DNA from 2 places in the Paenibacillus sp. J22P169 genome. Region 1 is predicted to be linked to the other one. Evidence: predicted binding sites of a transcription regulator. Region 1 holds the regulator's gene; the other holds the start of a gene.
The links. Region 1 encodes NrdR, which represses ribonucleotide reductase genes. Its sites were predicted from a motif close to AACACNATATATNGTGTT; they were not measured.

Region 1 (4,426 bases):
AATCGATGCCGATCAGATCGCTCGTGATGTTGTCGAGCCTGGCAGCCCTGTTCTTGAACAGGTTGCTTCTGCTTTTGGACAAGCTATGATTGGCCCTGATGGATCTCTGCAACGTAAGAAGCTCGGTGAAATCATCTTTGGATCCCCTGAAGCACGAATACAGTTAGAGGGCTTGCTTCATCCCCCTATTCGGGCAAGGATGCGCGAGCAGATGACATCGTATGAACGGGACTTTCCCACAAAGCTGGTTGTGGTCGATGTTCCTTTACTCATAGAATCAAATCTTGTTTCCATGTTTGAGGAGATCATGGTTGTTTATATTCCGCGGCACTTGCAGTTGGAACGACTGATGCAGCGAGACGGCTTGTCTGCAGAGACTGCCCAGCTTCGGCTAGATGCACAGATGTCGATTGAAGAGAAACGAAAACTCGCGGATATCGTAATTGATAATAGTGGGACTTGGGAAGAAACCAACATGAGGGTGGAGCGGTTTTGGGCAGGGAAGGGATTAGCATGACGTTCTTTCGGAAAAAACGAATGTTTGCTGTTCTGCTTATTGCTTTTGTCATGATCCTCTTCATGAATAGCGCAATTATAGGTAGAAAGCTATACCCGATCTACTTTCAGCAGGAGATTAGGCAAAGCGCGGCGAAACACAATATAGATCCGTTTCTAATTGCAGCCATTATTCGCGTTGAAACGAATTATAAATATCATTTAGAGTCAAGAAAAGGGGCATTAGGGCTTATGCAGCTTATGCCTGATACCGCAGAGTGGATTGTTGAATCGTCGAATTTAGGGCCTCATACGCAAGAAGATTTGCTTCGTGTAGATATTAATATTTATTTGGGATCTTGGTATCTGAATTGGTTGATCAAGCATTATAACGGGAATTTAGTCTACGCGATAGCGGCGTATAATGCGGGACAAGGCAATGTGAATAAATGGAAGAACAATAATGTGTGGGACGGAACAGAGTCGAATATCAGTGATATTCCCTTTGGAGAAACACGACATTATGTGCAACGTGTGCTCTATTACTATGAGAAGTATACGAAGCTTTACACGGAGCAATGGCAAGGGAGCGGGGATGCTTAGTAGATCTCAGCAAAACAAAGAAGCATTGGACTAGCTCCCGGGGGAGCGAAGAGTCCAATACTTCCTGTTGGCAGAATCAAAAGCTTGGTTTAATCAAGATTACTTGAATTGACCTGCTAGAGATTGTTCTGCGATTTGCACCAGGCGACGAGTAATGCTACCACCAATAGAGCCAGTGTCACGAGAAGTCATGTTGCCATAGTAGCCATCTTGTGGGATAGCGATACCTAGCTCCTGAGCTACCTCGTACTTCAACTGATCCAAGGCTGCATTAGCTTGTGGAACGACTAAAGTATTGCTTGAGCTCATGTCTGTTCACCTCCTTGTCGGTTGGTAAATCTATTGTGTGCAGAACTCCAAACTTCAAGACATGTAACATCTGGTAAAGATATTTCCAAGAGAGAAAGGAGAGGAAAGCGAATGAAATGCCCGTTCTGTGACCATTCTGGTACGAAAGTGCTTGATTCCAGGTCTGCCAATGAGAATAAATCCATTCGTCGGCGCCGTGAATGCGAGAAATGCGCGAGAAGATTCACGACTTTCGAAATGGTAGAAGAAACACCTTTAATTGTGATTAAAAAAGATGGAAGTCGGGAAGAATTTAGTCGAGAGAAAATTTTACGGGGCTTAATTCGCGCTTGTGAAAAAAGACCGGTTTCCATGGAGCGGCTAGAGATGCTCGTCTCTGAAGTTGAAATGCAGCTTCGAACTACGGCACATGCTGAAGTCGATAGCCTAGGCATTGGTGAAATTGTGATGGAACAATTGTACCCCGTCGATGAAGTGGCCTACATTCGCTTCGCCTCTGTCTATAGGCAGTTCAAGGACATTAACATGTTCTTGAAGGAGTTAACGCAAATATTGGGAAAGCATGATGTCAGTCTACTTAGGGACAAATAAGTAGAACTGATCAATTACAAAAGCCGCGTCACCTCGTGAACGTATCATGAGGTGACGCGGCTTTCTATGTTTATATTCCATGCTAGTTTGTATGAATAGTTGTTGTGACAATCAGATTGTTCGTTGTTGAGGTGGAGGTAGAGGACGCTGTGAACGATAACGTTTCTAAATTGACGGTAACCCCAATGGTGAGCGCATTATTAATCACTAAATTAGCGGTCGTTAAAGTTGTTAAGTAGCCTAATAGAAGAACACCATTTACGAATACATTGTAGTACCCGTTACTTCCAGGTACCGTTAGGCTATTGGCAGGAAGGTTAGCACCTGAGTCGTCTCTGAAACTAGATGAAGGAATCGTTGTCACACCTGCAAGAATGTTTCCTAATACCACATTTGCTGTGAATCGTTTGACAAGCGGGGTAAGGGTCGTTGTCGTCGTTGTTGTAATCGTTCCAGTAACCACACTAGTCGCCGTTAAATGGAGGGTAATCAAGTGTAAGCTCATGGTTGTCCTCCTTTCAGGGAGTGATTAGTTGTCAATCTAGTAGTCCTATATATTATGCTAGAAACAGCTTGTTTGTTTGGGAAATTCAGAGGATGACACGAATTGATTTGTTTTTTTTCGAAATGTGACAAAAAATAAAAAAAAGACAGCGACTCGTGCGCTGTCTTTTGCTGTTTTATGAGAGAAAAGTCAATAACGACGCGCCCTCATGAGCTTTTGAAAAAAAAATATTCTATTGACATCAACCGACTGTATTTTTGTTAGCGATAAGGCATAATTCGGTTATTGAGTGCGTTTGTCCAGTTCTTCTCGAAGAAATTGAATAAATCGGATAGCTTCCTCAGCTGTCAATAGGTCACTGCCAAAAGAGAAAGAGAACATGTCCAAAATATCATGATCAGGAAGGTGCAAGTTATCAATCAATTGCATTACGTCTAGACTCATATTGCCGTCAATCACCGTTTTATTCATGATGTAGATTCCTCCTTTGTCGTACTCTCATCATCGGATGGAGGCGGTAGCTGGCTGACATATTGGACAATAGACAAATTGCCAAATTAGTCCCTCTAGCTTTGCGTCACCACTTTTCAGTGATTTTGCCTTTGTCATACCGATAGAGTCTTTATATGAAAACTATATCACAGGTTAGGATTATCGTGCTATTAATACATTAATTCGAAGGATGGTTGAAGCATATGTCCGTCAATAGCCCACAATCCAGTAAAAATATTTATGAATTGGATATTGTTAAGGTAGCGGAGGCGCTTGGCCTTGATCAAGCTCGCTTACTCGCTTATGTCTATAATCGACCAGAAGCTATTCACGCCTATGCGCATGTAGAGCCTGTTTCTCCTTCGGAACCATCCTAGCTAAAAATAAAAAAAGCACAGCAACAAGGAAGTTGCTGTGCTTGAATGGATCTTTAAACCATGATTTTGCAAATATCATTCGTGAATTCAACTGGATCCTGCAAAGGCAAACCTTCGATAAGAAGGGCTTGATTATACAAGAGCGCCGTGTACAGGTTCAATTTCTCTTTATCTTTTTCGAAAGCATCCTTCAAGGAAGCGAACACGTCATGATTGACGTTGATTTCTAATACTTTCTCAGCCTTAACATTAGGGTTGTTCGGCATTGCGTTCAAGATTTTTTCCATTTCGATGGTGACATCGCCATCTGTGGATAAGCATACCGGATGCTTTCTCAAGCGCTTGGAAGCCTTAACGCTTGTCACTTTACCAGCCAGTAAGCCATTCATGTAGTCGAAAAGATCTTGATTTTCCTTCTTGTCAGACTCAGAATCGTTTTGGTTATCCTCTACATCAATACCGAGATCCCCGCTTGAAACCGATCTGAATTCTTTCTCTTTATAAGACATAATCATTTTAATTGCGAACTCATCAATATCATCTGTGAAGTATAGAATCTCGTAGCCTTTATCGGTCACAAGCTCCGTTTGCGGAAGCTTATCAATTCTTTCCATAGACTCACCGGAAGCATAGTAAATGTACTTCTGATCTTCTGGCATTCTCGCTACATACTCGTCCAACGTGACGAGCTTTTTCTCTTTGGAGGAGGAGAACATCAATAGATCTTGAAGAAGCTCTTTATGCGTACCGTAGTCGCTGTAAACACCGAATTTAAGCTGTCTGCCGAAGGACTTGTAGAATTGCTCGTATTTCTCTCTCTCGTCCTTCAGGAGGCTTTGCAGCTGTCCTTTGATTTTGCTGGAGATATTCTTCGCAATTAATTTGAGTTGACGATCGTGCTGCAGCATCTCGCGGGAGATGTTAAGCGATAAGCTTTCGGAATCGACCATACCCTTAACGAAGCTGAAATAGTCAGGAAGCAGATCCGCACATTTATTCATAATGAGAACGCCGTTCGCGTAAAGCTCCAAGCCTTTCTCATACTCTTTGGAAT
Region 2 (4,426 bases), on a different contig from region 1:
TGATTTTAAAGGTATTGGCATGTCCATCATGGAAATTTCTCACCGTAGTGCGGAATATGAGCAAGTACATAATGAAACACAAGCGTTATTGAAGCGTATTTTCGGTATTCCGGATGGGTACCAAATTCTCTTCTTGACAGGTGGAGCGAGCTCTCAGTTCTCCATGATCCCTATGAATTTCTTGAAGTCAGGCAAGGTTGGCAGCTATGTGCTGACAGGCGCTTGGGCCGAGAAGGCTGTGCAAGAAGCGGCACTATTCGGAGAAGTTTCTCTTGCGGCTAGTTCGAAAGAGCAGAAATTTATGAAAATTCCTGCATTGAGTGACATTAACCTAGATCCGAATTCAGCTTATCTGCATATCACGTCCAATGAGACCATTGAAGGTGCTCAATTCCAAAGCTTTCCGGATACAGGCAACATTCCTTTGATCGGTGACATGTCCAGTGATATCTTGAGCCGTCCAGTCGATGTTTCGAAGTTCAGCATGATTTATGCGGGAGCACAGAAGAATCTTGGACCGTCTGGTGTGACAGTTGCTATTATCAAAGACGATTTACTAACTGATTTGCCAAAAACAATCCCAACCATGATGCGTTATGAAACGCATAGCAAAAACAATTCCTTGTACAACACGCCGCCAGCATACTCCATTTATATGGTGAATCTGGTGTTGAAATGGATTGAAGAGCAAGGCGGATTGACGGTTATTGAGAAGAATAATGTAGAAAAATCAGGCCTCATTTATAGCGCTATTGATAGCAGCAATGGCTTCTACCGTGGACCGGTAGATCTAGGAAGCCGTTCTGCGATGAATATTACGTTCCGCTTACAAGATGAAGAGCTTGAGAAGAAATTCATTAAAGAAACCGAACAACAAGGGTTCGTTGGATTGAAAGGTCACCGCAGTGTTGGTGGTTTACGTGCTTCTACGTATAACGCAGTCCCTTACGCATCTTGTAAAGCACTTGCTGATTTCATGACGGATTTCCAACAACGCAACAGTTAAGAAATTGAAATAAGCTATTCATGGCACCCTCGTGTGCGCGTGAATAGCTTTTTTTGTTGGAGGCATGGAGTTATCGATTGTAGGGTTTGGAAGCCTGTAGAGGGTCTCTGAGAAGGTTTAAAGGCGGTAATTGAGCCAGAAGTTGAAACTAGATCTAGTGGGGGATTAACGTCCTAGTCATTTCGACATATCCGAAAAAATCAAGTAAAAAATGAAAATATTTTTTCTAAACCCATCGAGCCACGCCCCGTCTAGGATTAGGTGTTTTGGAAATGTAAATAGGTCGTTTTGCTCGTTGACAAACACAATATATTGATATAAATTTGAATCTATCAACTAGATGTCGTGATAAAAAGCGCATTACGAGATTGCTAGCCGAAGGCTCAAATAGAGCCGGAAATCAAGTGAAATCGCAGGTTTTAAGCTTTTTTGACCGCGTACGGAGTCGTTAGAAAAACGCAGATTCTGTCGATTACAGGGTAGCTTCACCCACGAATGACAGACGATAGAATTGGTATCTTCACTACATATAGGTTACCCGCAAGTGTTAGCACAAGATAGAGAGAATTGAGAATGATAGGAGACGGAAGCTATGTTAATTGCTTACGATTCGAAGACTGGAAATGTTCGCCGTTTTATTGCGAAACTCCAAATGCCCGCGGTTCAAATTGAGGAAGCGATGACAATGGACGAGCCATTCGTTCTCGTGACGTATACAACTGGTTTTGGTCAAATTCCTCCCAAGGTGGCTTCTTTCCTAGAAAGTAATTCCTCTCGTCTTCAAGGCGTTGCAGCTAGCGGTAATCGCAACTGGGGAGACGGCTTCGCCAAAAGCGCAGATACGATCTCAGCACTTTACGATGTTCCTGTATTATCGAAATTCGAATTGTCCGGCACCAAAAATGATGTAGAACGATTTGTTCAGGGGGTACAAGCAATTGCGGCACATTGAACTTAATAATGAATTAATGCAACGAGGTACGGATGGTTTCTTCCAATTAGAGAAGGATAAAGAAGCTGTCGAAGTGTTTATGAAGGAAGTCCACAGCAAAAGCCTCACATTCCCCGATACCTCTTCGAAGGTTCGTTATATGATCGACAATAACTTCTATGAGAACGTTTATGACAAATACACCGAAGCTGAAGTTAATAGCGTGTATCAAGTCGCACATGATAATCAATTCGAGTTCGCTTCGTATATGGCAGCATCGAAATTTTATACAGATTACGCTTTGCGCAGTGATGATAAGACGTTATACCTGGAGCACTTCCCGGATCGCGTAGCAATTGTAGCTCTGTACTTGGGGCGCGGAAACGCAGAAACAGCACGCGTTCTTGCTGTGTCCATGATGGAGCAGCGTTTGCAGCCAGCGACACCTACTTTCCTGAACGCAGGCAAGAGCCGTCGTGGTGAATTAGTATCTTGTTTCTTATTAGAAATGGACGATTCCTTAAATTCGATCAATTATGTATTAGCAACCTGTATGCAGCTTTCCAAAATTGGCGGCGGTGTAGCCGTGAATTTATCGAAGCTTCGTGGGCGCGGTGAAACGATTAAAGGTGTTGAGGGCGCGGCCAAAGGCATTATACCTGTTCTTAAGCTTATGGAGGATGCGTTTTCCTATGCGGATCAAATGGGTCAACGCAAAGGTTCAGGCGCGGCGTATTACAACATTTTTGGCTGGGACGTCATGGAGTTCCTGGATAGTAAGAAAATTAATGCGGATGAGAAATCCCGTTTGAAAACTCTTTCGATCGGACTTATTGTTCCGAATAAGTTTTATAAGCTAGCGGAGGAGAATAAGCCTCTACATATTTTCGCACCTTATACGGTTCTCCAAGCCTATGGCAAGCATATGGATGATCTTGATATGGATGAGATGTACGATGAACTCCTAGCGAACCCGAAGGTAAAAAAGAAAGTCGTCATGCAGGCACGTGATATGCTGACCAAAATTGCGACAACTCAACTGGAATCCGGTTATCCATATATGATGAATCGTACGAATGCGAATAAGGATCATGCCCTGAAGGGGATTGGGACGATCAAGATGTCCAATCTCTGCACGGAGATTTTCCAACTACAAGAAACATCTGAAATCAATGATTATGGTCAAGAGGATGTCATACTTCGCGATATTAGCTGTAACCTAGCTTCCATGAACATTGCGAATGTGATGGATCGTAAAAAGCTGCGCGAAACCGTTCACGAAGGCATGATTGCCTTAACTTCGGTGAGTGATATGACGACGATTAGCAATGCGCCAGGTGTCGCCAAAGCGAACCGTGAGCTGCATTCTGTCGGTCTTGGTGTTATGAATCTGCACGGTTATTTGTCCAAGAACAAAATTGCTTACGAGAGTGCCGAAGCGAAGGATTTCGTTCGTACCTTCTTCGCAGCGATGAATTTCTATTCCATCGAAAAAAGCATGGAGATTGCCAAAGACTCCGGTCAAACCTTTGAAGGCTTTGAGCTTTCCGAATATGCGAATGGGAACTATTTTACACGTTATACAGAAACAGATTACCGCCCGCTGTCGGATAAAGTAAAAGCTTTATTCGAGGGCATGCCGATTCCGTCGCGAAGCGATTGGAGAGCGTTGCAAGCGGACGTTCAGAAGCACGGTCTGTATCATGCTTACCGTTTGGCTGTAGCGCCGACGCAAAGTATTTCGTATATCCAAAATTCAACATCCAGCGTGATGCCAATTGTTGAACCGATTGAGACACGTACGTATGCGAACTCAACAACGTATTATCCGATGCCATTCATGGCACGTGACAATTTCTTTTACTATAAATCCGCTTATCAAATGGATCAATTCAAGATTCTTGACCTCATTTCGGAGATTCAAACACATGTGGATCAAGGGATCTCGACCATTTTACACGTAAACAGTGATGTTTCAACAAGACAACTTGCTAGATTATACCTGTATGCGGCACACAAAGGACTTAAATCGCTCTACTACACACGAACCAATCAGCTATCCGTTGAGGAATGTGTAAGCTGCTCAGTATAATTAGGAAGGGGATTACCATTCATGACAAGTGCACCAACCATTAATAAGCCCATCGTCAAAAAAGCGGTGAATTGGAACCGGCCAGATGATGATTTCACGATTACGTTCTGGAATCAAAATATTATGCAATTTTGGACAGATGAAGAAATTCCATTGTCTGATGATAAAATGTCCTGGATTACACTCAGCAACGTTGAACGTGAGCTATATATGAAGGTGCTTGGCGGCCTGACTTTGCTAGATACGATGCAAGGCGGCGTTGGAATGCCGAAGATTCTCGAGCATGTTGATGGGCTGCAGCGCAAGGCTGTACTCAGCTTCATGGGGATGATGGAGCAGATCCACGCAAAGTCTTACAGTTCGATTTTCACTACATTGTCTACGACAGAAGAGATTA

Region 2: nrdI (class Ib ribonucleoside-diphosphate reductase assembly flavoprotein NrdI) is a predicted target of NrdR. The motif match lies at 1,308-1,325, and genes of this name have one in related genera.

What each region holds. Positions count from the first base shown of each region.
Region 1 covers NZ_JCAUAO010000001.1:2,890,987-2,895,412, reverse strand. The annotation lists gene coaE (dephospho-CoA kinase) at 1-517, shown strand, start outside; gene AC58QG_RS13245 (lytic transglycosylase domain-containing protein) at 514-1,098, shown strand; gene AC58QG_RS13240 (alpha/beta-type small acid-soluble spore protein) at 1,198-1,407, opposite strand; gene nrdR (transcriptional regulator NrdR) at 1,519-1,998, shown strand; gene AC58QG_RS13230 (DUF4183 domain-containing protein) at 2,081-2,503, opposite strand; gene AC58QG_RS13225 (hypothetical protein) at 2,786-2,974, opposite strand; cyclic di-GMP riboswitch class I at 3,017-3,114, opposite strand; gene AC58QG_RS13220 (hypothetical protein) at 3,199-3,372, shown strand; gene htpG (molecular chaperone HtpG) at 3,426-4,426, opposite strand, start outside.
Region 2 covers NZ_JCAUAO010000007.1:134,786-139,211, forward strand. The annotation lists gene serC (3-phosphoserine/phosphohydroxythreonine transaminase) at 1-1,006, shown strand, start outside; gene nrdI (class Ib ribonucleoside-diphosphate reductase assembly flavoprotein NrdI) at 1,599-1,958, shown strand; gene nrdE (class 1b ribonucleoside-diphosphate reductase subunit alpha) at 1,945-4,029, shown strand; gene nrdF (class 1b ribonucleoside-diphosphate reductase subunit beta) at 4,051-4,426, shown strand, end outside.